3 regions of the Rhodococcus sp. NBC_00294 genome follow, and region 3 is predicted to be linked to each of the others. Evidence: predicted binding sites of a transcription regulator. Region 3 holds the regulator's gene; each other region holds the start of a gene.
The links. Region 3 encodes LexA, which represses DNA repair genes until DNA is damaged. Its sites were predicted from a motif close to CGAACANNTGTTCG; they were not measured.

Region 1 (9,971 bases), 780 kb from region 3:
CGAGCGGTGCCGGTGTGACGCCGAGCAGGCCCGCCCCGTGACCCTCCTGGAAGATGAACGTCAGAGCCCCGAACGTCGCGGCCATGCTCAGTCCCGCCATGGCAACAGCCTTGATCGGCAGCACCACCGAGCCGAACGCCAGGAACAGCAGGATCAGCGTCGACACCACCATGATGGTGAGCATCACCGGCAGCCAGTTCACGATGGCGTTGTTGCCGTCGAGGACCAGGGCCGCCGCTCCGCCCACCGTCAGGTCGGTTCCGTCGGGTGCCGGGATCGCGCGGAGTTGTTGCACCACATCCTGTTGCGCTTCCTGGGACACGTCCGAGGAAAAGGTCGCGTTGATGACCACGAAGTCGCCGCTGGCCGTGCCGAACTGAACGTTGGCGATCCCGCTCACCGCGCGCGCAGCCGTCGTGACCGCATTGATGGCGGGGCCGTCCGGCCGCGCCGACTCTCCGTCCAACACGATGGTGGCGCTGTCGCCGGTGCTGCTGAAGTCCGAGGCGAGGGTTTCGAACGCGATACGCGCGGGATCGTCGGCGGGCAGCGCGGTGTAGGACACCTCGCCCAACTGGGCCTTGACCAGCGGTGCGGCAACGACCAGCAGGCCGACGATGATCAGGGTGGCGACAGCGATGGGGCGCTTCATCACCTTCGTGACGACCCCGCCCCAGAACCTGTGTGCGCGTGCATCTCCGCGATCCGAGGCGGTCCTGGACCAGGTGATGGCATTGATGCGGTCACCCAGCATGGCCAGGACGGCCGGTACAGCCGTCAACGACAGCAGAGCCGCACATCCGACGGCCGCCATCGCGCCGAAGCCGAGGGATCGGATGATGGCCTGCGGGAAGACGAGCATCCCCGCGAAGGCACAGATGAGCAGCAGACCGGAGAAGACGATGGTGCGCCCGGCGGTGAGCATCGTGCGTCGTGCGGCCTCGTGGGACGTGGCTCCGCCCCTGAGTTCCTCGCGGAACCTGCTGACGATGAAGAGGCCGTAATCGATGGCGAGTCCGAGACCCAGCAGGCTGGCGACGTTGACGGCGAAGGAACTGATCTCGGTGAACGTGGTGAAGATGCGCAGGACGGTCAGCGCGCCGGCCACCGAGAGCGCTCCCACGATCACGGGCACTGCGGCGGCCACGACGCCGCCGAAGATGACGACCAGAAGAATCAGCGTGATCGGGATGGCGATGATCTCGGCACGGACCAAGTCTTCCTGGAGCTGGGTGTTGAAGGAGACGCCGGCGACGGAGGCGCCCGCGAACTGCGTGTCGATGCCGGCGACCTCGAGCTTGGGGAGCAACTCCGAGAACGACGCGACCGTGATGCCGCTGGCGTCGCCGAGGGTGACGGTCGCGAGTCCCTTCGTGCCGTCCTTGCTCTCCAGGAACGGCTTCTGCACCGGTCCGGCCGTCCAGTAGGAGGTGATGTCGTTCGGACCCACCTCCGCCCGGAACGCGTCGAGCACCGGCGTGACGTCCGCGCCGATGTCGTCGAGTGTGCGGCCGTCGGGCGCGGAGTAGATGACGATGATGTCCGGGGCGGCGGTTCCCAGGCCCTGGATCTGTCGGGCGACCTGCACGGCCTCGCTGCCGGGATCCTCGTATCCGCCCTGGCTGAGGCTGCCGAAGACCCCGAGTCCCCACGTGGCGCCTGCCAGAACGATGACGATCGCGGCGGTCAGGACCCACCGTGCCCGCGACACCACGAACGAAGCCCAGCGAGTCACAGAAAATCCCCATATCGGTCAGGTCGAGCATCCACGGTCGTGTGTGACTGTAGTGAACGGTTCTGGGGAAGCTCTGAGAGCGGGGACAGACCGGGCGGTACAGTTCGGGCCATGCGAACGGCACGGCAGATCAGCGAACGGCTGACGGTGGCGATGCTCGTGCTCTCGACGACTCTCACGCTGATCGTCGCGATGCCGCAACCCATCGAGGTCGCCGTAGCTGTGGCCGTCACCGTATCGGTGGCTCTGCTCGCCGCCGCGTTCCTGCGACCCGAGTCGTTCGTGGCGCGCGTCGAGTCGGCGAACGGCCCTCCCGCCGACGAACGCCGACTGCGCGGATCCTTCCGCCGTCAGTCCCACCCCGCCACGCCGGGCCGTCCCATGCCCCGAGCACCCGGAGCTCTCGCGGGGGCGCAGCCGAGCTGATCGGCGCCGTGCGTCTCCGCACCGACGACACCGTTCACATCTCGGATCGTGGGAGAGAGACCTCATGTTGCACCTGTCCGGCATCACCCGTGCCCACGGAGAGTTCACCGTCTTCCGGCACGTCGACCTCACTGCTCGTCCCGGCTCGGCCTGCGCCGTGGTCGGTGCCAACGGCTCCGGAAAATCGACGCTCCTCCGCTGTGCCGTCGGCGCAGACGACGTCGACGAGGGGCGCGTGCTCCTCGACGGCACCGACCTCGACGAGACCGATCCCGCCACCCGTACGGCGATCGCGGCCGTCCTCGACGACGGGGGCATGTTCCCTCACCTGTCGGTGCGCGAACATCTGACACTGATCGCCACGGCCCATGCGGTCGACGACGCGGAGGCCGTCGAGACGGCGATCCTCGACGGGCTCGCCCTGTCCGCCGCGGCCGATCAGCTCCCGGTCACGCTGTCCAGTGGTCAGCGTAGGCGGCTCGTCCTGGCCTCCGCCTTCGTGCGACCTCGTCGCGTCCTCGTCCTCGACGAACCGGAGCAGCATCTCGACTCGGACGGGCGCGCGTGGCTCGCCCGCACACTGGCGGCCGAGAAGGAGGCCGGAGTGGCGGTGCTGTTCGTCTCGCACGACAGGGCAATCGTCGACGCCGTGGCCGACGTCGTCGTCGACGCCGACACATGGCGATGACCTCCGCTGCCGATCTGCACCGAGAGCTCCGCCGACGCCGCCGCGGCACCGAGAGTGCGGTCGAGCAGGTGTCGATCTGGGGTGGCGGCGCCTTGTCGACGGTGGCCGTCGCGCTATGGGTGCTGTCCGGCCGCGGGACGGGATTCACATTGGACCCGGTGCTGTCGGCGTCGGCATCGACGAGTGTCGGAATTGTCCTCGCGGCGGCCGCACTCCATGTCCTGCGCGTCGTCGGACCGATCGGAACCGACGCGGCCACGACGCATTGGCTCGTGTCGGCGCCGCTCGATCGACACACTCTTCTGCGCGGCCGGGTGCTCGCCTGGACCGGCGCGCTCGTCGCACTCGGAGTGCTGGTCGCTCGTCTGCTGGCACTGATCGCGGGTGCGACGTCCTGGTGGCCGTTGGCCGTCGTCGGGGCGGCGACCGGTGCGCTGGTGGTCGTCCTGGCGGTGTTGGGGCAGCAGTCCCGCAGGTGGTCGTCCGCGCTGCCGATGATCGAGCTCGGAACAGTCGTGTCGGCGGGCGTCGCGACGCTCGCACCGCCTCCTCCAGCTGTCGCGTGCGCGACTGTGCTCGCCGTCGCGGCCGTCATCGGATGGTGGGCGGCCGACTCCCGCCTCGGGCGAATTCGTCGGACGTCCCTGACGTCGGGGGCCGATCTGCTGGCTGCCGGGTCCGCGGGACTGTCCTTCCTCGACGTCGGGTTCCTCGTGTCCGCGCTGGAGACCAGGGCCCACCGACGCCGAGGGGCGGTGCGCCCGCGGGGTCGTGCCGGAAGATCCGTCGGCCCGGTCCGCGCCCTGGTACGGTCCGACCTGATGCGGCATCGCCGGAACACGATGCTGCCGGCGGTCCTGGTGACCGGACTCGGTGTCGTGCTCGCCGCCTCCGCGGTGTCGATGCCGTACTGGGCGGGCGTCGTGGGCCTTCTCGTGGGCTACGTGGCGACGTCGGCGGCCAGCATCGGGTTCCGAGATATGTTGGCGGATAGATCGTTACGGTTCTCACTCGCGCTGCCGGACCGTACGATGGCCGGTGCGTTCCTCGTGGTGCCGTCGCTGGTGGCGCTCACCGTCGCAGTCACGGTAGCGGCGGCGGTGTCGTGGTGGGCGGGCATCGTGGTCGGGTCGACGTCGCTGGTCGCCGTTGTTCGCTCCCGCACCGCGCCGCCGCGTGTCTACGACGGCCTCGCCGTGGTGACCATGTTCGGCACGGTGCCGGTCGACGTGATCCGGCAGGTCCTGCGTGGCCCGGGCCTGCTCCTCGTCGGTGCCGTGCTGCTCCTGCTGTGACAGGACGCGATCACTCCAACCCTGCCAGGTCGACGTCCACCCTCGACGGAGGTCGCAGTGCGGTGGTCGTCGCCCATCCGCGGGCGACGAGGCCGGCGTCGCTGTCGTCGTCGTCCCGCGCGTGGATGGCGTCGAAGCGGACGGTGACGAACTCGTCGTCGGTGTCGCCGATCTCCGCCTGGACGGCGCCGAAGGCCGCGAGGTCGGCCTGGCGGATGCCGCGGAGTTCCGATGGTGCGACCGGAGGGATGTTGACGTTGAGGACCCAGTCCGCCGCACCGTGGTCGACAAACCAGTCGAGTGCGCGCCGGGCCACGAGGTGGGCGGTGTCCCAGCTCGGAGCGCCCGAGGCGACCTCACGGTCGATCCGGTCGTGGATGTCGCCAGGCGCGGCGAGAGACGCCGTGTCGAGGCCGGCGAGGGACAGGGCCATCGCCGGAACCCCGTGGGTGGACGCGGTGAGGGCCGCCCCCACGGTGCCGGAGTGCAGGACGGCGGAGCCGGTGTTCGGACCGTGATTGATGCCGGACAGCAGGATGTCCGGCCGTGGACCGAAGGCTCCTCGCGTCGCGACGAACGCGATCATGGCGGGCGAGGCCTGCACGGCGAACGCGTCGACATCGAGATCGGCGATCGACGCGCGGGAGAGTATGAGCTGGTCGCGGTTCTGCAGCGCAGACAGCGACGCACTCGCACCGCTGCGCTCCTCGTGCGGCGCCGCCACCACGACGTCGTGACCGGCCTCGAGGGCGACCCGAGCGAGCACGGCGATCCCGTGGCTGTCGATTCCGTCGTCGTTCGTGATGAGCACGCGCACGTGTGCCTCCTGCGAGTGGGTGCAGCCGGTCAGGACGAGAAGGGGCGTACCTCGACCGTCGACATGATGGTCTCGACGAGCCCCAGCTGTCCTGTACCCAGTCCGCGGCGGGTCACGTTGGCGGTGCCGGCGGCGCCGCCGAGGGCGAGTGCCTCCTCGATGGACATGCCGCGGGCGAGTCCGGTGGCGATGCCGGCGCTCATGGAGTCGCCCGCACCGTGGTGGTCCGTCTGCTCCAGGTCGGGAGTGACCACCTCGAGCACCGTGCCGTCGACGAGGGCGAGCGCCGGGTCCGCTGCGCGGGAGAGAACCACGATGTCGGCACCCTCGTCGTGCAGGGAGCGCATCGCCTCGATGAGGGCGTCCGGGTCCTCCGACTCCGCGCGCCCGTCCTCGATGAGGTCCTCGTGGCTCATCTTGAGCACGGTGAGACCGCCCTGCAGAGCCGCCGTCGCGGTCGGTCCGGACAGATCTGCGACGACGGGCTTCGACAGCGATCGCAGATCTGTCGTGAGCCGTCGATAGAAGTCTGCGGGTACCACCGACTCGGTGTGCGGGCCCCCCAGCAGCACGATGTCGGACGAGGCTCCGGACTCGAGGGTGATCCCGTAGAGATCGTCGAGCGCGTGCCGGGCCAGGTGCGGGGGATCGATCGTCGCCACCTCGGTGCGGTCGCCGTCGCGCCGGTCGTGGATGTAGGACCCGGATTCGTCACCGATGTCCACGGCACGCACGGTGATGCCCTCGCGGTGGATCAGATCGCGCAGCACGCCGCCGCTCTCGCCGCCGAACGCGCCGGTCAGCGTCACGTCCATGCCGAGGTTGGTGGCCATGCGGGCGATCCAGTGGCCCTGGCCGCCGGCGTGCACGTGGAGTTCGGTGTCGCCGTTCGGCGCTGCGTCCAGGGTGATGGTGAGCAGCGGGGACGGCGCGAAGACGGTGGCGGTGGGCGCGTGTTCGGCAGTCGACATCGCCGTGATGTGCCCGATTCGTCCGTTCCCCAAACTCGACGTCGAACGGTCGACAGGTCAGCTGCCGAAGGCGTCCGCGAGGTCGTCGAGCGACGGGAAAGCCTGTTCCGGTGCTGCCTCGGGCACCGTGATCACCGTCGACGCCTGCTGGACCGTGTACACGGTCCAGGGCAACACCGTGGCCATGTACTCAGCGAAACCGGGGTAGTCGGACACCCACATCGCCTCGGTCGCGTCGCCGTCCTGGAGTGCGCAGGTCGCCAGCACGACGTACGAGCCGGGAGGAACGTCGGACACCGTCTGGGTCGACGTGCCGGGCTCGATGTCACCGCCGTCGTAGAGGGTCTGCCCGGGTCCGAGAATGTCTTCCAGCGGCGGCAGAACGCCGTCCGGTGCGGGTGCCAACGACGTGGCACAGCTGAGGGTGCCGTCGGCAGCAGAGGTGATGGTGTTGGTGACGGACGTGCCGTCGACAGCGAACGAGTAGGTGACGTCGGTGGGTTCCGCCGCGGCAGCGAGACCGGGAGTGGCGAGGGCCAGGGGAATCGCTGCTGCAGTGCCGAGAAGGGTTCGGGTGAGCATTCGCACGGCATGTCCTCTTCGTCGTCGATGGTCGCTTCCAGAGGAAGTGTGCAACGGAAGCGGACCATTCGGCACCTTTCGTACCGGGTGTCCCCGTGGGGGTGTGGTTCCGGGCGAGACCACGGTTTCCGTCGACTTGCCGTCGGAGTGGAGGTGGTGGTCCAATGGGAACATACGTTCGGAGAGTGGGGGTGCGTCATGGGCTGGAACGACGGGCCGCCCACGTGGACCGAGATGGAGCGTCTGCTCTCGGGAAAGCCCCGCGTCATCGATCCGCTCGCGATGGGCGACGGCGGTGACAGTCCGGCGTGGTCGCGCAAGCGTGATCCCTACGAGGGTGCGGTGGTGCGGCCGCGTGACACCGTTCCCTACGCGGAACTGCACGCCCACTCGTCCTTCAGCTTTCTCGACGGAGCCTCCCAGCCGGAGGAAATGGTCGAGGAGGCCGTGCGGCTGGGTCTGGACGCCATCGCGCTGACCGATCACGACGGCATGTACGGCGTCGTGCGCTTCGCCGAAGCGGCGCGCGAGCTCGGCATGAAGACCGTCTTCGGGTCCGAGTTGTCGCTCGGTGACCCGGGTATGCCGACCGAATCACGCACCGGCGCGACCGATCCGGACGGAACGCATCTGCTGGTGCTCGCACGCGGACAGGAGGGGTACCGGCGCCTGTCCCGCCAGATCGCCGCCGCGCATCTCGCCGGGGGCGAGAAGGGGCGTCCGCGCTACGACATCGATGCGCTGGCCGAGGCGGCTGGGGGGCACTGGCAGATCCTGACCGGGTGCCGCAAGGGCAGCGTGCGTCGCGCGCTGAGCGAGGGTGGTCCCGCGGCTGCCGAGCAGGCGCTGCGCGACCTGGTGGATCGGTTCGGCACGGACCGTGTGACGGTGGAGCTGACGCGGCAGGGCGTCGCCGAGGACGACGATCGCAACGACGCCCTGGCGGACATCGCCGCGCGTCTCTCGCTGCCCGTCATCGCGACGACGTCGGCACACTTCGCGCGGCCGAGTCGGCGCCGGCTCGCGATGGCCATGGCCGCGGTCCGTGCGCGGCGCAGTCTCGACGACGCGTCCGGGTGGCTCCCGCCGCTCGGCGGAACCCATCTGCGCTCCGGGGCCGAGATGGCGGCGATGTTCTCCGCCTATCCCACCGCCGTGTCCCACGCCGCGGCGCTGGGGGAGGAGTGCGCGTTCGACCTGCACCTCATCGCGCCGCAGCTGCCGCCGTTCGACGTGCCGGAGGGCCACACCGAGATCACGTGGCTCCACGAGTTGACGATGCGCGGTGCCGAGCGACGCTACGGTCGACGCGAGGACGAACCTGCGGCCTACGCCCAGATCGACCGCGAACTCGCCGTCATCACCGAACTCGACTTCCCCGGCTACTTCCTGGTGGTCCACGACATCGTCGACTTCTGCAAGAGGGCCGACATCCTGTGCCAGGGGCGAGGATCCGCGGCCAACTCCGCTGTCTGCTACGCGATCGGCATCACCAACGTCGACCCGGTGCGCAACGGTCTGCTGTTCGAGCGGTTCCTCTCCGTCGAGCGCGACGGCCCGCCGGACATCGACGTGGACATCGAGTCCGACCGTCGGGAAGAGGCCATCCAGCACGTCTACGCCAAGTACGGCCGCGACTACGCGGCACAGGTGGCCAACGTCATCACCTACCGCGGGAAGTCGTCGGTACGCGACATGGCGAAGGCGCTGGGGGCATCGCAGGGTCAGCAGGACGCGTGGAGCAAGCAGATCACCCGCTGGTCGGGGGTGCCGGGGCGAGACCTGTCCGCCGAGGCCCGCGAGACCACCATCCCGCTCCCGGTGCTCGAACTCGCCGCGCAGATCGAGAACTTCCCACGGCATCTCGGCATCCACTCCGGCGGCATGGTGATCTGCGATCGGCCGATCGCCGACGTGTGCCCCGTCGAGTGGGCGCGCATGGAGAACCGCACCGTGCTGCAGTGGGACAAGGACGACTGTGCCGCAGTGGGTCTGGTGAAGTTCGACATGCTCGGGCTCGGCATGCTCTCGGCGCTGCACTACATGATCGACCTGGTGAAGGAGCACAAGGGACTGCACGTCGATCTCGCCGAACTCGACCTCGGCGAGGCCGCGGTGTACGAGATGCTGCAGCGCGCGGATTCGGTCGGGGTGTTCCAGGTGGAGTCGCGGGCCCAGATGGCGACGCTTCCTCGCCTCAAGCCGCGGGAGTTCTACGACCTCGTCGTCGAGGTGGCCCTCATCAGACCCGGACCCATCCAGGGACATTCGGTGCACCCGTACGTCCGGCGCCGCAACGGACTCGAGCCCGTCACCTTCGATCACCCGTCGCTCGAGCGGGCACTCGAACGCACTCTCGGCGTACCGCTGTTCCAGGAGCAGCTGATGCAGATGGCCGTCGACGTCGCCGGGTTCTCGGCCACCGAGGCGGACCAACTGCGTCGAGCCATGGGGTCCAAGCGCAGTCCGGAGAAGATGGACCGCATGCGGCAACGCTTCTACGACGGGATGCGCGACCTACACGGTATCACCGGCGCGAAGGCCGACCGCATCTTCGACAAGCTCTACGCCTTCGCCAATTTCGGCTTCCCCGAGAGTCATTCGCAGAGTTTCGCGTCGCTGGTCTTCTACTCGTCGTGGTTCAAACTGCACCACCCGGCCGCGTTCTGTGCGGGGCTGCTCCGCGCTCAGCCGATGGGCTTCTACTCGCCGCAATCATTGGTGGCCGACGCTCGACGGCACGGTGTCCTGGTGCACGGGCCGGACGTCCGTGCCAGTCTCGCCCACGCCACCGTGGAGAACAACGGCCTCGAGGTGCGCCTGGGATTGTCCGACGTGCGGTCCATCGGGACGGCGTTGGCCGAGAAGATCGTGGCAGCGCGGGAGTCCGGCGGGCAGTTCACGTCTCTGCTCGATCTCACCGGACGTGTGGAACTGACCGTCACGCAAGCGGAGTCACTGGCCACCGCCGGTGCGTTGGCCTGCTTCGGCGTCACGCGTCGGGAAGCGCTGTGGGCGGCCGGCGCCGCCGCAGCCGAACGGCCCGACCGACTCCCGGCACTCGGTGCGTCCACCCGGGCTCCGTCGCTGCCGGGCATGAGCGCGTGGGAGTTGGCCGCCGCGGACATCTGGGCCACCGGTGTCTCGCCCGACAGCTACCCCACCCAGTTCCTGCGCGAGCGGCTCGACGAGATGGACGTCGTCCCTGCCGACGGTTTGATGGCCGTCGCAGACGGTGACCGGGTGCTCGTGGCCGGGGCGGTCACCCACCGTCAGCGTCCCGCCACCGCCGCGGGAGTCACGTTCATCAACCTCGAGGACGAGACCGGGATGATCAACGTGGTGTGCTCGGTGGGACTGTGGCAGAAGTACCGCTCCGCGGCGCAGTTGTCGCAGGCCCTGTTCATCCGCGGCATCGTGCAGAACGCCGAGGGGGTGGTGACGCTGGTGGCCGACA
Region 2 (9,971 bases), 620 kb from region 3:
TTGTTGCCGTCCTCCCCCGCCAGCGCGTCGACCACGGGGATGACCAGGAAGAACAGCATCGCGCCGCTCCACCAGAAGGCCGACACCCCCGTGTGCAGAACCAGTTGGGACGGCAGCAGTGCCGAGGCGGGCGCCAAGATCCCCAGTAGCCAGAGCAGCTTCTTCGGGTCGTGCCACCGCCGCGCCATACGTCAACTCCTCGACATCGAGTGGACTCCGTGGCGGACTCGTGCCCACCGCAGAAACAAACTTCCGGTCTCGAATCCGAGTGTAGAGCAAGTAGCGCGACGGTCCGACGATCCGAATGGTGAGATCGGTCCGTTATCGGCGCGAAATATGGTGACTAGTGGGTGTCGTCCGCATGCTGCCGGGCTCCGAGCACCGAGTGGCGGCGGCTGTAGCCGAAGTACACCACGACTCCGAGCGCCATCCAGACGACGAACCGCAGCCACGTCTCCACCGACAGGTTCAGCATCAGCCACACGCAGGCCAGCACGGCGAGGATCGGCACCAGCGGAACCAGGGGGACGCGGAAGCCGCGCTTCAGGTCGGGACGGGTTCGACGCAGGACGACGACACCGATGGAGACCAGGACGAAGGCGAACAGGGTGCCGATGTTGACCATCTCCTCGAGCGTCCCGATGGGGAAGAACGCCGCGAGAAGGCCGACCACGATGCCGACGAGCACGGTGATGCGCACCGGGGTGCCACGGCTCCCCGTCTTCGCGAGACGACGCGGCATCAGACCGTCGCGCGACATCGCGAAGAGCACGCGCGACTGTCCCAGCATGAGCACCATGACCACGGTCGTGAGTCCGGCCAGCGCACCGAAGGAGATCACCTTCGACGCCCAGGTGATGCCGTTAAGTTCGAACGCCGTGGCCAGGGTCGCGCCCTCGCCACCGAGTTCGGTGTACTTCACCATTCCGGTCAGCACCAGGGTGACCGCGACGTACAGGATCGTGACGATCAGGAGCGAGCCCAGGATTCCGCGCGGCAGGGCCTTCTGCGGATCGGACGCCTCCTCGGCCGTGGTGGCCACCACGTCGAAGCCGATGAACGCGAAGAACACGAGACTCGCGGCGGCCAGGAGTCCGTACCAGCCGAAGTTGCTGCCCTCGGCGCCGGTGACGAAGGAGAACAGCGACTGGGTGAGGCCCGACTCCTTCTCGGCGGGGACGGCGGGCGGGATGTAGGGCGAGTAGTTCGCCGCTTTGATGTAGAACGCTCCGACCACGACGATGAGCAGCACGACGCCCACCTTGATCGCGGTGATGACGAGGGAGACGCGCGAGGAGATCTTCACACCCGTCGCGAGCAGGACGGTGAGCACCGCGACGATGACCAGGGCACCCCAGTCGACGTCGAGTCCGCCGATGGACACCACGGGCGACGACGTCCCGAGTACCTCACCGAGGTACAGGGACCAGCCCTTCGCCACGACGGCCGACGCGAGGGCGAACTCCAGGATCAGGTCCCAGCCGATGATCCACGCGACGAACTCTCCGAAAGTGGCGTACGAGAACGTGTACGCGCTGCCCGCGACCGGCACCGTCGAGGCGAACTCGGCGTAGCAGAGCGCGGCGAGTCCGCACGCGACCGCGGCGAACACGAAAGCGAGCGAGACGGACGGGCCCGCGACGTTCCCGGCGGTGCGCGCCGTCAGGGTGAAGATGCCCGCACCCACGGCGACCGCGACACCGAAGACGGTGAGATCCCACGATGACAGGCTCTTGCGAAGTTTCGTGTCCGGCTCGTCCGTGTCGCGCATCGACTGCTCGATGGACTTCGTTCTGCGCAGACCGGTGTTGCGCGAACCGGGTGCGTCCTTGCCGTCGATGGTCACCGTCGAAACTCCTCACGTCCTCCGGGCGGCCGTCGACCGCCCGAGGTCATCGTCACACGAACAGTGAACTAGGCGGGACGTATCCGCCAGCGTGTCGGGGCCGTCAGATCCCGCCGACGCCCGCCACGAACACGCGAGCCGAGTCGGTGAGAGCACACAGCTGCGGGTCCGGATCGGACGCGGCGATCCAGACGGCACTTCCCCGCTCCACGACCAGGGTGGACTCACCCGAGGAGACCTGTACCCGACCGTCGACACACAGGACGATGCGCGGCGCGGCGTCACCGTCGTGCGCGAGCGTCCACGGCTCACCGTCGCCGGACGCCGCGGACAATTCGACACCGACGAGTGCGAACTCCGGTGCCGGCGTGGGATAGCGCACCACGTGCGGACGGCTGGTGTCGGCGACGAGGACCGGTGAGTCGAGCGGCTCGAAGTCGAGCACCCGCAACAGTTCCGGGACGTCGACGTGCTTGGGTGTGAGTCCCCCACGCAACACGTTGTCCGAGTTGGCCATGATCTCCACCGCGGTTCCGCGCAGGTACGCGTGGAGGTTTCCGGCGTCCAGGTACAGAGCTTCGCCCGGCTGCAGCGTGACCCGGTTGAGCAGCAACGCCGCGAGCACGCCCGCATCGCCGGGGTAGTACTCCCCCAATTCCAGTGCGGTGCGCAGTTCCGGCACGAAGGTGCGGTCCCCGGTCTTCTCGGCACGTTCGAGAGCGCGGACGCACGCGTCCAGAACGGCCGGCAGCACGGAGTCCAACGCCCGCTGCGGCAGAGTGATCCACGAGGTGAAGAGGGTGCGCAGGCCGCTCGAATCCGGTTGCGCGGCAAGCATCTCGGTGTAGGGACGCAGCTCGTCCGCATCGAGCCGACCGAACAGCTCCACCGTCTCGGCGGGACTGCGGAACCCGGCGAGCGCGTCGAACTCCGTCAGGGCGACCACGAGCTCGGGCTTGTGGCTGGCGTCCTTGTAGTTCCGGACGGAGGCGTCGAGGGGCACGCCCGCGGCGTTCTCCCGTCGGAAACCCTCGCGCGCCTGGTCCGAGGAGGGGTGAGCCTGCAGCGACAGCGGCTCCTCGGCCGCCAGGAACTTCACGAGGAACGGCAGGCGCGGACCGTGCCGCTCCACCACACCGGTTCCGAGCAGTCCGGTCGGATCGGAGTCGATGGCCTCGAGCAGCGAGACCCGACCGCGCGGCGTGACGAGATGCGCCGGGTCGCCCGGATGAGCACCGAACCACAACTCCGCCTCGGGATGCCGGGTGGGTGCGGGCACGCCGCGCAGTTCGGCGAGAGCCGTGCGCGAACCCCACGCGTAGGACCGTGCTGTTCCGTCGAGGAGATTCACCGACCACCACCTGCCGTCGTCATCGCTGCGAACCCGGACACGGCTGGGGTCACTCCCTGCCTCCCGAGGCCTGAGAATTCGAGAGTTGGAGATAGGCCGCCGCGGCCTCGATCCGCACCGCCAGGACGAGCGCCCTGCGCAGCGACGCCCCGACCGGCGTCGTGGGACCGGGCACCGCGGCGGGCGCGGGCGCCTCCAGATCCGTGCGGGGACCACCGTCGTCGTCGGCGCGCACCACGTCGACCTCACCCAGGACGGCCACCCGCCGGCGGACCAGACTGTCGTCGGGGTCGGTCGACACGGTGAACACCCGAACGGGATCGGCCGGGGGCGGACCGTCGAGTTGGTCGTCGTGGAACAGCGGGTCGTAGTCGACACTGCCGCTCTCGGCGGAGTCCCCACCGATCGCGCCGAGGTCGTGGATCACACCGACGGCATCGGAGAGTTCGGTGGCCGCCGCCACGACGCCCGCGGCCCGCAGAAGGGACGCGGCTCCGTGCCGGGCCACCTCGGTCGCCACCACGCCGTCACCGGTCATGAGGACCCGACGACCCGCCATCCGGGACGCCAGACCTTTCGCGGGATTCTGGAACACCTCGACGGACGCGTGGTGCCGCATGGCCTCCGCGTCCACCGCGTCGGCCACCGCGTCGAGGTCACCGACCGACGACGCCGGGTCCACCGCAGCGAGTACCGCGGCCATCACCGCGACGTGCCGGGCGTAGGAGTTGCGATCGAGGACACGGACTCGCGGCGGGAAGGACACCACCCGGCCGGCACCGGCGTCCGCGACAGGACCCTCGTCCGGTACGGCCACCACGACCTCGGCGCGCCGACGTACCCCGGCGGCGACGGACTCCGCGATGGCCGGATCGCCGGCGTCGTCGCCGGCCACGACCACGACGTCCAGGGGTCCGACCCACGGCGGGGTCGCGGGGAGCGAGACGACCGGCACGCCGGCGGTCGGAGCGAGGACCGCGGCGACCAGCGCCGACGCCCTCCGGGCGGGACCGGACGCGGCGACGAGCACGACACTGCGGGGACGCAGACCGTCCAGCGGCGCCAGCAGGCCCTCGCGGACGGCGGACGCGGTGGCGCGGATCTGTGCGCCGGCCAGCGCGGCGGAGTGCAGTGCGCCCAACGAGTCCGCAGCCAGTATCGCGCTCGCGTCGTCGAGATCGACGTACGCCGAAGGAGCAGTCATGGGCACCTCACCCGCCTCTCTCGTTCCGTATCCCCCACTATGTCAGTCCGCAACCGTCACGCGCGGACGATGCTCAGGATCTCCGTCGTCAGGCGGTCCACGTCCTCGGGGGTGCGTGCCTCGACATTGAGTCGGAGCAGGGGCTCGGTGTTGGAGGCGCGGAGGTTGAACCACGCGCTGTCACCGAGATCGACCGTCACACCGTCCAGTTCGTCGGTGGAGACGGTGCGATCGGCGAACGCCGCGACCACCGCGGCGGTGCGCTCACGAGCGTCGGCCACCGTCGAGTTGATCTCGCCCGATGCCGCGTACACCTCGTACTTGCGCATCAGGGCGGACAACGGCTCGTCCTGTGTCCCGAGCGCGGCGAGCACGTGCAGCGCTGCGAGCATGCCCGAATCGGCGCCCCAGAAGTCGCGGAAGTAGTAGTGCGCCGAGTGCTCGCCGCCGAACACCGCGCCGGTCTCGGCCATCAGTGCCTTGATGAACGAGTGGCCGACCCGGGTGCGCACGGCGGTACCGCCGAGCAGCTCCACCAACTCGGGCACCGACCGTGAGGTGATGAGGTTGTGGATGATGGTCGAGGAGGGGTGCTTGCCCAGCTCCCGCTCGGCCACCAGCGCGGTGATCGCGGACGGTGAGACGGGCTCGCCGCGCTCGTCCACCACGAAGCAGCGGTCCGCGTCGCCGTCGAACGCGAGGCCGATGTCCGCGCCCGTCTCGGTGACGAACTTCTGCAGATCGACGAGGTTCGCCGGCTCCAGCGGGTTCGCCTCGTGGTTGGGGAACGTGCCGTCGAGTTCGAAGTACAGGGGGTGCACGGTCACCGACGTCGGGTCCAGGACCGCGGGCACCGTGTGCCCGCCCATGCCGTTGCCGGCGTCCACCGCGACCGACAGCGGACGGATGTCGCTGATGTCCACGAGGTCGCGCACGAACGTGGCGTAGTCCGCGAGCACGTCCTGCTCGCTGATCGTGCCCGGCGCACCGTCGAACGTCGGGACGCCGTCGATGATCTCGGCAGAGATGGTGGCGAGTCCCGAGTCCTGGCCGACGGGCTTCGCGCCGGCCCGGCACAGCTTGATCCCGTTGTACTTCGCCGGGTTGTGGCTGGCCGTGAACATCGCACCGGGGCAGTCGAGCCGACCGGAGGCGAAGTAGAGCTGGTCGGTCGACGCGAGGCCGATGAGAACGACGTCGAGACCCTGTGAGGTCACCCCTCGCGCGAAGGCGGCCGACAGTGCGGGAGACGAGTCGCGCATGTCGTGCCCGACCACGACGCGCTGCGAGACGCCCTCGCCGCGTACGAGTCTCGCGAAGGCGGCCCCCACGTCGGCGACGAAGTCCTCGTCGATCTGCTCTCCGACGACACCGCGCACGTCGTACGCCTTGATGACGCTGTGAACCAGGTCAGCTGGTCGGGCCACTGCACACTCCTGCATCTGGGACGAACCGGACGGATCACGCACGACGACGAGTCGGCGAGACCATGCTGGGAGCCTAGTGCCCGGGGGCGACGCGCGAGCAGTCCTGCAGCCCGACGCCGCGCGCAGGAACAGTCGTTCAGCTGGTGGGGTCGGGAAGAACGCGCAGATGTCCGCGTCGACCCGTGCGTGTCGGCGCGGCGGCCGGTACGTCGGCGGAGGTGCGCGTGTCGAACGACGAACCACGTCGACCGAGGGACGGAGCGGGACGCTCACGCGCACCGGCCTCGCGGACGGCCTCGGCGAGTGCGGTCAGATCGTCGTCGTCGGGGCTGGACGTGGAGAACCCACCCTCGTAGCGCACCATCTCCCACCCCTTGGGGGCGGTGATCGACGAACCGTGCACCTCGCACAGATCCCAGGAATGGGGCTCGTCCACGGTGGCGAGAGGTCCGACGACGGCGGTCGAGTCGGAGTACACGTACGTCAACGTCGCGACGGCCGGTCTCTTGCATCCCGGTCGGCAGCATCCCCGCACAGCTCTCACAGGTCGAACCCTAGCGCGTGTCCTCCGGCGTGCCTCGCAGGACACGGTCGTAGCATGGGCGCGTGTCGTTCACCGGATCCTCTCAACCCCGCGGCCGCGCCGGCGGCCGTCCCGGACGGGAACATCGGGCGTCCAGCTCCCGGTCCGCGGCGCGGCGGGGTCGCGGAATGCGCGGCACCCTGTTCCCCGACACGGTGCCCGCACGCAGGTCTCGCGCCGAGAAGTTCGATGCGGCGGTGCTGGACGCGTTCGCCGAGATCGACCGCAAGTGGCACGACCGGCTGACGAAACTGGACATCGCCGTCGACGACGTGCCGAAGATCCGTGCGGTGGACCCTGAATCGGTGAACTGGCCACCCGAGGTCGTGGCCGAGGGCCCGGTGCCGCTGTCGAGACTCGTTCCGGCGGGAGTGGACACGCGCGGAGCGACGACGCGGGCTCGGATCGTGCTGTTCCGTCGGCCCCTCGAGCGGAGAGCACACGACTCGCTGGAGCTGACGGACCTGGTGCACGACGTGTTGGTGGAGCAGGTGGCGACCTACCTGGGGGTCACGCCCGAGGTGGTCGACCCCGACACCGAGGACGACTGACACCCCGGCGCCTGCAGCGCGTCGTTCGGCGGCTGCGGTGACGCGACGCGTCAGATGATGCCGCGCTTGAGGCGGCGACGTTCGCGCTCGGACAGCCCACCCCAGATGCCGAACCGCTCGTCGTGCGCCAAGGCGTACTCGAGGCAGTCGTCCTTCACCTCGCACCCGAGGCAGATGCGCTTGGCCTCGCGCGTCGAGCCGCCCTTCTCCGGGAAGAACGCCTCGGGATCGGTCTGAGCGCACAGAGCGCGCTCCTGCCACTGATCCTCGAGCGGATCCATGTCGCCCGGCACCAGACTCAGATGCAGTGCGGGCGCAGGCATTCCGAGGCTCGTGAGCGGCGGGTCGACGTCGTCGACCGAGACGTCCTCCGGGTCGATCCCGTCCACGGGGTCCGCCGGGGCGTCCTCCGTCACGGCATCCACGTGCAGTACGTCGTCGAGTTCCCCGACGGGGGACTCCTGTCGACCGAGGTCGTGGTGTTGTTCCGGCATCACGTCCGCCTCCTCACCTGTTCGAGCGCAGTTGTTGTCGGTCACTTGTGTCGATGATCGACCGCGAAGCCGGATCGAAGAGCGAAGCCTCGTGTCACCATGGGACGTGACGCTGCGGAACGCAGCGCGCGAACTCGTGTCGACTCATGGGAACACGTGTTCGAACGGTGGTTCGCTACAAGCGATTCCGCTGTTCGAACCGTTAATGACATGACTGTGATTAGACACGCCGCGGTGTGTCGCGGTCAAGCGGACCGCTCGATTTGCAATACCATCCGATCTCCGGTTTTCCCGGAAGGCGAGACTTCCCCGGTGTTTCGCGTCGGACACGCCGTGGTTCGCGCCCACCGGCCCGATCGCGCCGACGGCGACCGCCTAGGGTCGAGGGTCATGAAGGTGACTGTGGTGGTGGGCGGCGTCGGTGGCGCGCGGTTCCTCCAGGGGGTTCGAGAACTGCTGGGGCCGGACGGCGACGTCACGGCCGTGGTGAACGTCGGTGACGACGTCTGGATGCACGGCCTGCGCATCACACCCGACCTCGACACCTGCATGTACACGCTCGGCGACGGCATCGACACCGAGCGCGGCTGGGGTCGACGCGACGAGACGTGGAGCGTCAAGGAGGAACTCGCGGCGTACGGAGCCCACCCGGACTGGTTCGGGCTCGGGGACCGCGACATCGCGACGCATCTGATCCGGACGCGCATGCTCCGCACCGGGTACCCGCTGTCCGCAGTCGTGGAGGCCCTGTGCGACAGGTGGTCTCCGGGTGTCCGCCTGCTGCCCGTCACGGACGACCGCAGCGAGACCCACGTGGTGATCACCGATCCCGACGACGGCACCGACAAGGCCGTTCATTTCCAGGAGTGGTGGGTGCGCTACCGCGCTGCTGTGACGACTCACAGTTTCGCGTACGTCGGAGCGGACAAGGCGACCCCGGCGGACGGCGTCGTCGAGGCGATCGAGACCGCGGACGCGGTACTGCTCGCACCGTCCAACCCGGTGGTCAGCATCGGCGCCGTCCTGGCGGTGCCCGGCATCCGCTCCGCACTGCGCACCACACCCGCGAAGGTCGTCGGGCTCTCCCCCGTCATCGACGGCAAGCCGTTGCGCGGCATGGCCGACGAGTGCCTGTCCGTCATCGGTGTGGAGACGACGGCCGAGGCCATCGGCCGCCACTACGGCGCCCGCTCGGCGGCGGGCATCCTCGACGCCTGGCTGATCCACGAGACCGACACCGCCGACGTTCCCGGCGTGGACGTGCGCGCGGTACCTCTGCTCATGACCGAGCCCGCGGTGACCGCACGGATGGCGCGCGCCGCGCTCGAGGCAGCGGGCGTCCTGTGACCCGATCCGACGGTCCCGGCGATCATGCACCGGGCGGTTCGATCGAGGTGATTCCCGTCGCGGGACTCCCCGAGTTCCGGCCGGGCGACGACCTGGTGGCAGCAGTCGCCACGGCAGCACCGTGGCTCGCCGACGGCGATGTCCTGGTGGTCACGAGCAAGATCGTCTCCAAGGTCGAGGGACGCCTGGTGCCCGCGCCGACCGACCCGGAGGCGCGGGACGCACTGCGCCGCATCCTCGTCGAGCAGGAGGCCGTGCGCGTCCTCGCCCAGCGCGGTCGCACGCTCATCACCGAGAACCGCCTCGGCATCGTGCAGGCCGCGTCCGGCATCGACGGATCCAACGTGTCGACGGACGAGTTGGCCCTGCTCCCCGAGGATCCCGACGCGTCCGCCCGGGCATTGCGCGACGGTGTACGCCGTTCGCTGGGCGTGGCCGTCGCCGTCGTCGTCACCGACACGATGGGCCGCGCGTGGCGGAACGGCCAGACGGACAACGCGATCGGATCGGCCGGGTTGCCCGTCCTGCACGCGTACGCCGGTGGTCGCGACGCGCAGGGCAACGAACTGATGGTCACCGAGGTCGCGCTCGCGGACGAGCTGGCGTCCGCTGGGGATCTGGTGAAGGGCAAGCTCGGCTCGGTTCCCGTCGCCGTGGTCCGGGGTCTGCACTACGCCGACGACGGCTCCTCCGCCCGCGATCTGGTGCGTCCGGGCGAGGACGACCTCTTCTGGTTGGGAACGCAGGAGGCGCTGCGACGAGGTGCACTCGGCGCGGTACCCGCCCGTCGCTCGGTACGCGAGTTCGACTCGGCCCCGGTCGATCCCGCCGTCGTCGAGGCCGCCGTGGCGGACGCCGTCACCGCGCCGGCTCCCCATCACTCTCACCCGGTGCGCTATGTCGCCGTCCGGACGCCGGCGGTGCGCACCGCACTGCTCGATGCGATGGCAACGCGGTGGCGCGCCGATCTCGAACGAGACGGACGGACCGCGGACTCGATCGAGGCCCGTCTGGCACGCGGTGATCTGCTGCGCACCGCGCCGGAACTGATTCTGGCGTTCGCGGTGCTCGACGAGGCGCACGACTATCCGGACGCGGAACGGCAGTCCGCGGAGACCGTCATGTTCACGGTGGCGGCGGGCGCGTCGGTACAGGCGTTCCTGGTGTC
Region 3 (9,971 bases):
ACAAGGTCAGCATAGCGGTATTCCTGTACCGGTCTGCTACCGTTCGTTGGTATTGAAATACCGACAGGAAGCGATGGACGGATGATCGAGCTCAAGGGCCCTGCCGAGATCGACAAGATGGCGGTGACCGGCGCGTTCGTGGCCGAGACACTGACGACGCTGTCGGAGCAGGCGCAGCCCGGCGTGAACCTGATGGATCTCGAGCATCACTGCCGCGACCTCGTCGCCACCCGCGGCGCGGTGTCCTGCTACTGGGACTACGCCCCCGAGTTCGGCAGCGGGCCGTTCCGCAACGTCATCTGCCTGTCGGTCAACGACCGTGTGCTGCACGGCCTCCCGTTCGACCACACGCTCGCGGCAGGTGACGTCCTCAGTCTGGACTTCGCGGTGTCCATCGACGGATGGGTCGCCGACTCGGCGCTGACCGTCGTCGTCGGCGACAACCCTGATCCCGCAGACGTCGAACTGATCGAGAGCACGCAGCGCGCACTGGATGCCGGCATCGCCGCGGCCGTCGTCGGTGGGCGACTCGGGGACATCTCGGCGGCGATCGAGAACGTCGCGCGGGCGACCGGAAAGCAGGTCAACACCGATTTCGGTGGTCACGGCCTGGGCCGGACGATGCACGAGGACCCGCACGTGGCCAACGCCGGCCGTGCGGGATCGGGATTGACGCTCCGGGCCGGCATGACACTCGCGTTGGAACCCTGGTGGTCCCGCGGGACGGCGAAGCTCGTCATGGACCCGGACGGATGGACCCTCCGGTCGGCCGACGGATCCATGACCGCCCATTCCGAGCACACCATCGCGATCACGGACGACGGGCCACGCATCCTGACGCAGCGGTGACGGATAAACTGGCGTGAGCCATGTCGACATCTGCTCCCCCGTCCTCCGGACCCACCCGCCGCGACCTCACGGCCCGCCTGTCCGACCTCACCTTCCGTGACGCGCACAGGCTGCGCCGTCGGCTCGACCGCAGCCGCAAGCCCGCCGAACTCGAATCGATCGCTGCCGACATCGGCCGCGCCGAAGCCACGATCGCGGCTCGTCGAGCCTCCGTTCCCACGATCACGTACCCCGAGGCACTGCCGGTGTCCGCCCGCAAGGACGACATCGCAGCCGCCATCGCGGAGAATCAGGTCGTCATCGTCGCGGGCGAGACCGGCTCGGGCAAGACGACACAGATTCCGAAGATCTGCCTCGAGCTCGGTCGCGGCGTCCAGGGCGTCATCGGACACACACAGCCCCGGCGACTGGCCGCCAGGACGGTCGCGGAACGTATCGCCGACGAACTCGGGCAGGAGATCGGCGACGCCGTCGGTTACACGGTGCGCTTCACCGACCACTCCAGCGACAACACCCTCGTCAAGCTGATGACGGACGGCATCCTGCTCGCCGAGATCCAACGGGATCGGCTGCTGCGTCGGTACGACACGATCATCATCGACGAGGCGCACGAGCGCAGCCTCAACATCGACTTCATCCTGGGCTATCTCGCCCGGTTGCTCCCCCAGCGTCCCGATCTGAAGGTCATCGTCACCTCGGCCACCATCGACCCTGGCCGCTTCGCGCACCACTTCGCGGTGAACGGGGTCGACGCGCCGATCGTCGAGGTGTCGGGCCGGACGTTCCCCGTCGAGGTCCGGTATCGGCCGCTCACGGTCGAGAACGGCGAGCAGACCATCGAACTCGACCCGGTCGACGCCACGTGCGACGCCGTCGAGGAACTGCTCACCGAACCGGAGGGCGATGTCCTCGTGTTCCTGTCGGGCGAGCGCGAGATCCGCGACACCGCCGATGCTCTGAAGGATCGCCGACTGCGCAACGTCGAGATTCTTCCGCTCTACGCCCGGCTGTCGGCAGCCGAGCAGCACCGCGTCTTTACCGGCCACACCGGTCGACGAGTCGTGTTGTCCACCAACGTCGCCGAGACGTCGCTCACCGTGCCCGGCATCCGTTACGTCGTCGACCCCGGAACCGCGCGCATCTCGCGGTACTCGCTGCGCACCAAGGTGCAGCGTCTGCCGATCGAACCCATCTCGCAGGCGTCGGCCCGCCAGCGTGCCGGCCGGTGCGGTCGCGTCGCGGACGGCATCTGCATCCGGCTCTACTCGGAGGAGGACTTCGAGGCCCGCCCCGAGTACACGGATCCCGAGATCCTGCGCACGAACCTCGCATCGGTGATCCTGCAGATGGCCTCGCTGGGGCTGGGCCGCATCGACGCGTTCCCGTTCGTCGAGGCACCGGACCCGCGCAGCATCCGTGACGGCCTGGGCCTGCTCGACGAACTCGGGGCGCTCGAGTCGCAGGGCGAGGACGGGCCCGTGCTCACCTCGCTCGGCAAGGAGCTCGCCGGCCTCCCGGTCGACCCGCGCATGGCGCGCATGCTGGTCGAGGCCAACCGCAACGGATGCCTGCGGGAAGTTCTCGTCATTGTCTCGGCGCTCTCGATCCAGGACGTGCGCGAGCGGCCCGCGGAGCATCAGCAGGCCGCCGACGAGATGCACAAGCGTTTCGTGGTGGAGGGTTCGGACTTTCTCGCACTGTGGCAACTGTGGACGTATCTGGGAGACCAGCGCCGAGAGCTGTCCTCCAACCAGTTCCGACGCATGTGCCGATCGGAATTCCTGCACTACCTGCGCATCCGCGAATGGCAGGACCTGCACGGTCAGCTGCGCCAGATCACGCGTGGCCTGGGCTGGACCATGCCTGACACGGCCGACTCCTCGGAGCCGAACCATGCCGTGATCCACCAGGCACTGCTGCCGGGTCTGCTGTCGCACATCGGTCTTCGTGAGGGCGACAAGAAGGATTTCCTCGGAGCACGTGGGTCGACCTTCGCCGTCTTCCCCGGTTCGAGCCTGTTCCGCAAGCCGCCGCGCTGGATCATGGCGGCCGAACTCGTGGAGACCAGCCGACTCTGGGCCCGGATGGGTGCGCGCATCGAGCCCGAGTGGGCCGAGAAGCTGGCCCCGCACCTGATCAAACGCCAGTACTCGGAGCCGCACTGGTCGACGAAGCGCGAAGTGGCGATGGCCTACGAACGCGTCACGCTGTACGGCATTCCTCTCGCCGCCCGTCGGCCCGTCACCTTCAGCGGTATCGATGCCGAGGTGTCTCGCGACTTGTTCATCCGCCACGCTCTCGTACAGGGCGAGTGGCGGACGCACCACCGCTTCTTCCACGCGAACCAGGAGATGCGCAGCGACGCCGAGGAACTGGAGTCGCGCGCCCGCCGACGCGACATCGTCGTCGACGACGACACCCTCTTCGCTTTCTACGACGAGCGTGTACCTGCGACCGTGGTGTCGGCCCGTCACTTCGACCGGTGGTGGAAGAAGGCGTCCCGCACGACGCCGGACCTGCTCGACTTCGACCGCGCCACCGTCGTCAACCCGGACGCCGCCGCGGTCGTCGAGGGCGACTACCCCGACGCCTGGCGTCAGGGCGAGGCGCAGTTCCCCCTGACCTACCAGTTCGAGCCGGGCAAGGAGGACGACGGCGTCACCATCACCATTCCCATCGCCCTCCTCCCCCGCGTCGCCGACGTCGGATTCGATTGGCTCGTCCCCGGCATGCGCGTCGAGTTGGTGACGGCCCTGATCAAGACTCTTCCGAAGGAGTTGCGCCGCAACGTCGTCCCAGCGCCCGACCACGCGGTGGCCGCCGTCGCGGCGATGCGACCGAGGACGGAACCACTACTGGTCGCACTGTCGCGTGAACTCACCCGCATGGGCGCCGTGCCGATCGCACCGTCGGATTTCGACCCGTCCGCGCTGCCCCGCCACCTGAAGATGACGTTCGTGGTGGTCGACGATCGCGGCCGTCGACTGGACAAGGACACGTCCCTCTCCGCCTTGCGCACCCGACTCGGTGCTGCCGCGGCCGCTGCGGTCGGCGTCGCCGCCAAGGACTCGGAGAAGGCCCCGGTGACACGGTGGACGTCCGAGACCATCGGCACACTCGAGCCCACCGTCACCCGAACGGTCAACTCGCAGAGGGTGACCGGGTATCCCGCCCTGGTTCCCGAGAAGGGCGGGGTCGCCGTTCGTGTCCTGGGCACCGCCGCCGAGCAGCGAGCAGCGATGCGCGAGGGCACCCGACGCCTCCTGCTCGACGCCATCCCATTGTCGACGAAGAACCTGCTCACCGGACGCTCCCCGGCTCAGCGGCTCGCGCTGGGGCAGAATCCGCACGGAAGCATCGAGGCGTTCGTCGAGGACTGCCGCACCCTCGCGGCCGACGAGCTCATGATGAAGCACGGCGGCCCGGTGTCCACGCCCGAGGCGTATGCGGTGCTGGAGAAGGCGGTCCGGGGCGAGCTCGCCGGCCGGACGGCCGCGGTGCTCCGGGTGGCGGAACCATCTCTCGGTGCCGCGACGAGGGTCCGCCTCGCACTCGACGACGCGACGGGAGATGCCGCGGACGACGTGCGCCAGCAGCTGGACGGGCTGATCTTCCCCGGATACGTCTTCGAGACCGGCGAAGCTCACCTGCCACACCTTCCGCGCTACCTCGAGGCGGCCGAGCGCCGACTTCGCGCATTCCCGTCCAGCGCTCGCCGCGACGCGGCGGGGATGGACGTGCTGGACCGCGTCTATGCGGACTACGACGCCCTGCTCGGGTCGGTACCGGACTCGGTGGGCCGCAGCGATGCCGTGCGGGAGATCGCCTGGATGATCGAGGAGCTGAGGGTCAACCTGTTCGCTCAGACCCTGGGAACGCTGTACCCGGTGAGCGAGAAGCGGGTGCGCAAGGCCATCGACGACGTCCGACGTGCGGTGCGGCGCTGACTCACCGCTGAGCGGCGGGCTCCGCGTCCTGGGCGGGGGCGGCATCGTGCTCGGCACGGTGGCGACGAAGGTCCTCGATCTCGCGCTCGAAGTCGTCCGCACTGCTGAACGAGCGGTAGACGGAGGCGAATCGGAGGTAGGCCACCTCGTCGAGATCGCGCAGTGGCCCGAGGATGGCGAGCCCTACCTCGTTGCTGGGGATCTCGGCCGACCCGGAAGCCCGCACCGTGTCCTCGACCTGCTGGGCGAGGAGGACGAGCGCGTCGTTGTCGACCTGGCGGCCCTGGCAGGCCCGACGGACTCCCTTGACCACCTTCTCGCGACTGAACGGCTCACTCACGCCACTGCGTTTCACGACGGAGAGCACTGCTGTCTCCACCGTGGTGAAGCGTCGACCGCACTCGGGGCAGGAACGACGCCGCCGGATCGCCTGGCCCTCCTCCGCTTCGCGCGAATCGACGACGCGCGAGTCGGGGTGACGGCAGAACGGGCAGTGCATCGGACAGAGACCCCTCGATGGCTCGGGCATTTCCCGAGCGCCACGGCGGCTCTCGGTGTGTCCAGCGTACCGGGAGGGCCTTCCGCGGCCCCGGGGGCGTGTCCGGCCGGTGTCAGCGTCCGGAGACGACGCCCATCTCCACCTGCTCCGAGATGGACGGCTGTGCCGGGACGTCGGCGGAGCGCATGTTCGCCAACCCCACCAGCCCCAGAACGGACACTGCTGTGATCAGCGCCACAGCGATGGGCGTCGCGAATCCGTGTCCCCGACGAGTGCGGTGTTCGACCTGCGAGACACCGTTCGAGCGGCGACGGTAGTCGACAGTGCCGCCGTCGGGGCGGCGGGAGTCGCGCGGAGCGGGGCTGCGGCGGACCGTGGTGCGCTCGCGCACGTCGGTCGTCGTGGACCCGGCCGCGCGGTCGGCCATACCCCAGTAGGAATCGTCGTCGCAGGTCCAGCGCGTGCGGACGGGTGCATGCATGTCGATGGAACGTGCGGTGCCGACAGTCAGCAGGTCACTTCGAGTCATTGCAACCACTCCTCGTGGATAGCCGGTGGCCGTCCGCGTCGCCGATGCACCGAGGTGTTCGAACAACACATTCGCCCACGCGTTCGAATGAACGCATGTTCGATGTATAGCAGTCCGGTCCGACAAAGTGCATCGAACACGCGACACGCTTCGAACAGGTGTTTGATCCGAGTCCCGTTTCGGTTTAGGTTCGACACACGCACAACGGACGTGACACCAGCACCACCTGCCCCACGTCCACTGCTACCGATGGAGGTATCTCGATGAAGGACGACAGCTCATCCGGCACGGTCGGCGGGCGCGCGTCAGCGACCGGCTCGGCCACGACCGCCGACACCGAGTCCGGTCTCACCGAACGTCAGCGGCGAGTGCTCGAGGTGATCCGTGCGTCGGTCGTCGAGCGCGGCTATCCGCCGAGCATCCGGGAGATCGGTGACGCCGTCGGATTGACGTCCACCTCGTCGGTCGCGCATCAACTGCGCACCCTCGAACGCAAGGGGTTCCTGCGCCGCGACCCCAACCGTCCCCGCGCCGTCGACGTGCGTCTGCCGGGCGAGAACGGGCGCCCCGAAGAGGTCTCTGCCGTCGCGCAGGACGATCTCGTCGCCGCGGACACCACGAATCACCTCGACAGCGCGGACACACCGTCGTCGGACGACGATCGCCTGCCCGCACCGACCTTCGTCCCCGTCCTGGGACGTATCGCCGCGGGTGGTCCGATTCTCGCGGAGCAGGCCGTCGAGGACGTGTTCCCGCTTCCGCGCGAGCTCGTCGGGTCCGGCTCGCTGTTCCTTCTCCGCGTCGTCGGTGAGTCGATGATCGACGCCGCCATCTGCGACGGTGACTGGGTGGTCGTGCGTCAGCAGAACGTGGCCGACAACGGGGACATCGTCGCCGCAATGATCGACGGAGAGGCCACCGTCAAGACGTTCAAGCGGACTGGTGGGGACGTCTGGCTGCTCCCCCACAACGACCTGTTCGAGCCCATTCCCGGGAACGACGCCGTGGTGCTGGGCAAGGTCGTCACCGTGATGCGCAAGCTCTGATTCCGGACACACGAACGCCGGCGCTGGATTTCCAGCGCCGGCGTCGTCGTGTTCGAGGTTCCTACAGGTCCAGACCGCGACCGATGATCTCCTTCATGATCTCCGTCGTGCCGCCGTAGATGGTCTGCACGCGGGAGTCCATGTACGCCTTGGCGATCGGGTACTCCTTCATGTAGCCGTAGCCACCGTGCAGCTGCAGGCACCGGTCGATGAGCTTGACCTGGTTCTCGGTGGTCCACCACTTCGCCATGGCGGCTTCCTGGACCGACAGCTCGTTCGCGTTGAGCTGCTCGATGTACTTGTCCACCATGATGCGGACGGCAGTCGTCTCGGTCGCGCACTCCGCCAGCACGAATCGCGTGTTCTGGAACTTGCCGATCGGCTTGCCGAACGCCTTGCGGTCCTTGCAGTACTGGATCGTCATCGCGAGCGCGGACTCCATCGCGGCAGCCGCGACGACGGCGATCGACAGGCGCTCCTGCGGCAGGTTCTGCATCAGGTAGATGAAGCCCATACCCTCCTGACCGAGCATGTTGGCGGCAGGGATGCGGACGTCGGTGAAGCTGAGCTCCGCGGTGTCCTGCGCCTTCATACCGATCTTGTCGAGGTTGCGGCCGCGCTCGAAGCCCGGCATGTCGCGCTCGACGACGAACAGGCTGAAGCCCTGCGCGCCCTTCTCCGGATCGGTGCACGCCACCACGATGACGATATCGGCGTTGATGCCGTTGGTGATGAACGTCTTGGAGCCGTTGAGCACCCAGTCGTCACCGTCACGGACGGCCTTGGTCTTGATGCCCTGCAGGTCACTGCCCGTGCCCGGCTCGGTCATCGCGATCGCGGTGATCAGCTCACCGGAGCAGAAGCCGGGCAGCCAGCGCTGCTTCTGCTCGTCGTTCGTCAGCTCGATGAGGTACGGAGCGACGACGTCGTTGTGCAGCGTGAACCCGATGCCGCTGTACCCACCGGCCGTGGTCTCCTCGGTGACGATGGCGTTGTAGCGGAAGTCCTTGACTCCGCCGCCGCCGAACTCCTCCGGCACTGCCATGCCCAGGAAGCCCTGCTTGCCGGCCTCGACCCAGACACCTCTGTCGACGATGTTCTGCGTCTCCCACTCCGCGTGATGCGGCGCGACGTGCTGCTCGAGAAACTTCTTGTACGAGCTGCGGAACAGGTCGTGCTCGGGCTCGAACAACGTGCGCTTCATGATTCTCCTCGTCGTGCGTACGGCGGATCTGTCTCGAGCCTAGAACCAGGTACGAGCGGGGTCGATGACCAGTGCGAGCACGTTCGGTGACCTCGGCGTCGCTGGGCGGATCCGGTGTGTTGAGCCGCGGTATCCGCGGCTCAACGCACCCAGCCGCCTCAGAGCCCGAGCACCCACCGGTGCCCGACGCGCTCGGCCACCACACCGCCGCCGGTCGCGGACGCGAGGACACCGTCGAGCCGGTCGCCGTCACCGATCACCCGGAGCCGCACGTCGGATCCGTAGGCGACGTCGTCGACGGCGAATCCGTGCACTCGCAGGACGCCCTCCACCCGACCGGCATCAGCATGGGACAAGTCCATCTCGAGGACGTCGACTCGCGCGAGCTCGCCGACCTCCGCGCGGTCGAGCGCCGCACTCACCGCGCCCGAGTAGGCGCGCACCAGTCCACCGGCACCGAGCTTGACGCCCCCGAACCACCGACTGACGACGGCCACCACATCGACCAGGTCGCGGCCGGTCAGCACGCCGAGCATCGGAACACCTGCCGTACCGCCAGGTTCGCCGTCGTCCGATGCGCGCTGACGGCGGTGCTCCTGATCTGCGCCGACGACGAAAGCCCAACAGTGGTGGCCCGCATCGGGAAACTCTGCCGACACCGCAGCGACCACGTCGAGCGCCTCGGACTCGGTGTGGACGGTGACCACGCGGGCGAGGAACCGGCTCCGCTCGATCACCGTTTCCGCATCGATGTGTCGGGTCGCGACGAGGGCATGCGGCACGGAGCCAGCCTAGACGCGGCGATTGTGCCGAGCCTGCAGGACGAGTGGCGGCAGAACCCAGGCGACGATTGCCAGAGTCACCCACCAGTACTGACCCGGCACGCCGTTCAGAGCGAAGCCGACGACGACCACCGCCGAACCACTGGCACTCCGCAGCAGGTCGACGTCACGGCGACGCACCGCGGGGCCGCGCAACCAGGAGATGCGCTGGTCGCCGCTCTCGCGCACGGTCCGCATCGTCGACGCAACGGCGAGAACCACAGCAACGATCAGGGCAACAGCCGCAACGGCCGCACGAGCAACAGAGTTCGGCAGCGCGAAGGTCGCCACGACGATTGCAACCCAGACGACGCCGATCAGCGGAACCTTCCACGCCGGCGTCGACGGCCACTCGTCCGGCGCGAGGCGCACGGGTCGCATCGGGTCGAGGTGTGGGTGGCTCACCGCTTCAGCGTGGCACAGACCGCTCAGTCTCGTCGCCGCTCCGACAGCGCGCGCAGCACCGGGTACGCGACCAGGATGCCGACCGAGCCCCACACGATGCCGCCTAGTTCGACGGATCCGATGGTCAGCGTCAAGTCACCGACACCGGCGACGAGGGCGGCCGCCGCGACCATCAGGTTGAGCGGCTTGGTGAAGTCGATCCCCGCTTCCTGCCAGATCCGCACGCCGAGAAGGCCGATGAGACCGTAGAGCACGAGCGTCGCGCCGCCGATCACACCGCTCGGGACCGTGAAGATCAGAGCGCCGAACTTCGGGGAGAACGAGAGCACCAGCGCCGTGGCGGCGGCGACCCAGTAGGCAGCGGTGGAGTACACGCGGGTGGCGGCCATGACGCCGATGTTCTCCGCGTAGGTCGTGGTGCCCGAACCACCACCGGCACCGGCGAGGACGGTCGCCGCGCCGTCCGCCATGAGGGCGTCACCGGCGACGTCGTCGAGGGACCGACCCGTCATCGCCGCGACCGCCTTCACGTGACCGACGTTCTCGGCGACGAGCACCACGACGACGGGCAGTGCGACGAGCACGACGGACAGCTGGAACGAAGGGCCCGTGAACTCGGGCAGTCCGATCCACGACGCGCTACCGAGTGCGTCGACGCGTGCGGGATCGAG

Region 1: the regulator LexA is predicted to act here: its motif matches at 6,682-6,695, upstream of OHB23_RS17250 (error-prone DNA polymerase).
Region 2: the regulator LexA is predicted to act here: its motif matches at 7,606-7,619, upstream of cofD (2-phospho-L-lactate transferase).

The regions. Positions count from the first base shown of each region.
Region 1 covers NZ_CP108043.1:3,711,162-3,721,132, reverse strand. The annotation lists gene OHB23_RS17285 (MMPL family transporter) at 1-1,735, opposite strand, end outside; gene OHB23_RS17280 (DUF6412 domain-containing protein) at 1,847-2,161, shown strand; gene OHB23_RS17275 (ABC transporter ATP-binding protein) at 2,226-2,849, shown strand; gene OHB23_RS17270 (DUF6297 family protein) at 2,846-4,144, shown strand; gene surE (5'/3'-nucleotidase SurE) at 4,155-4,961, opposite strand; gene OHB23_RS17260 (1-phosphofructokinase family hexose kinase) at 4,991-5,932, opposite strand; gene OHB23_RS17255 (hypothetical protein) at 5,990-6,514, opposite strand; gene OHB23_RS17250 (error-prone DNA polymerase) at 6,713-9,971, shown strand, end outside.
Region 2 covers NZ_CP108043.1:3,551,057-3,561,027, forward strand. The annotation lists gene OHB23_RS16560 (alkane 1-monooxygenase) at 1-188, opposite strand, end outside; gene OHB23_RS16565 (amino acid permease) at 344-1,771, opposite strand; gene manA (mannose-6-phosphate isomerase, class I) at 1,950-3,197, opposite strand; gene OHB23_RS16575 (hypothetical protein) at 3,247-4,401, opposite strand; gene OHB23_RS16580 (phosphomannomutase/phosphoglucomutase) at 4,458-5,828, opposite strand; gene OHB23_RS16585 (DUF3499 domain-containing protein) at 5,965-6,372, opposite strand; gene OHB23_RS16590 (metallopeptidase family protein) at 6,540-6,962, shown strand; gene OHB23_RS16595 (WhiB family transcriptional regulator) at 7,013-7,243, opposite strand; gene cofD (2-phospho-L-lactate transferase) at 7,847-8,803, shown strand; gene OHB23_RS16605 (coenzyme F420-0:L-glutamate ligase) at 8,800-9,971, shown strand, end outside.
Region 3 covers NZ_CP108043.1:2,932,678-2,942,648, reverse strand. The annotation lists gene OHB23_RS13800 (helix-turn-helix domain-containing protein) at 1-2, opposite strand, end outside; gene map (type I methionyl aminopeptidase) at 82-849, shown strand; gene hrpA (ATP-dependent RNA helicase HrpA) at 870-4,796, shown strand; gene nrdR (transcriptional regulator NrdR) at 4,798-5,295, opposite strand; gene OHB23_RS13780 (hypothetical protein) at 5,408-5,824, opposite strand; gene lexA (transcriptional repressor LexA) at 6,088-6,870, shown strand; gene OHB23_RS13770 (acyl-CoA dehydrogenase family protein) at 6,932-8,074, opposite strand; gene OHB23_RS13765 (IMPACT family protein) at 8,233-8,856, opposite strand; gene OHB23_RS13760 (hypothetical protein) at 8,866-9,300, opposite strand; gene OHB23_RS13755 (uracil-xanthine permease family protein) at 9,324-9,971, opposite strand, start outside.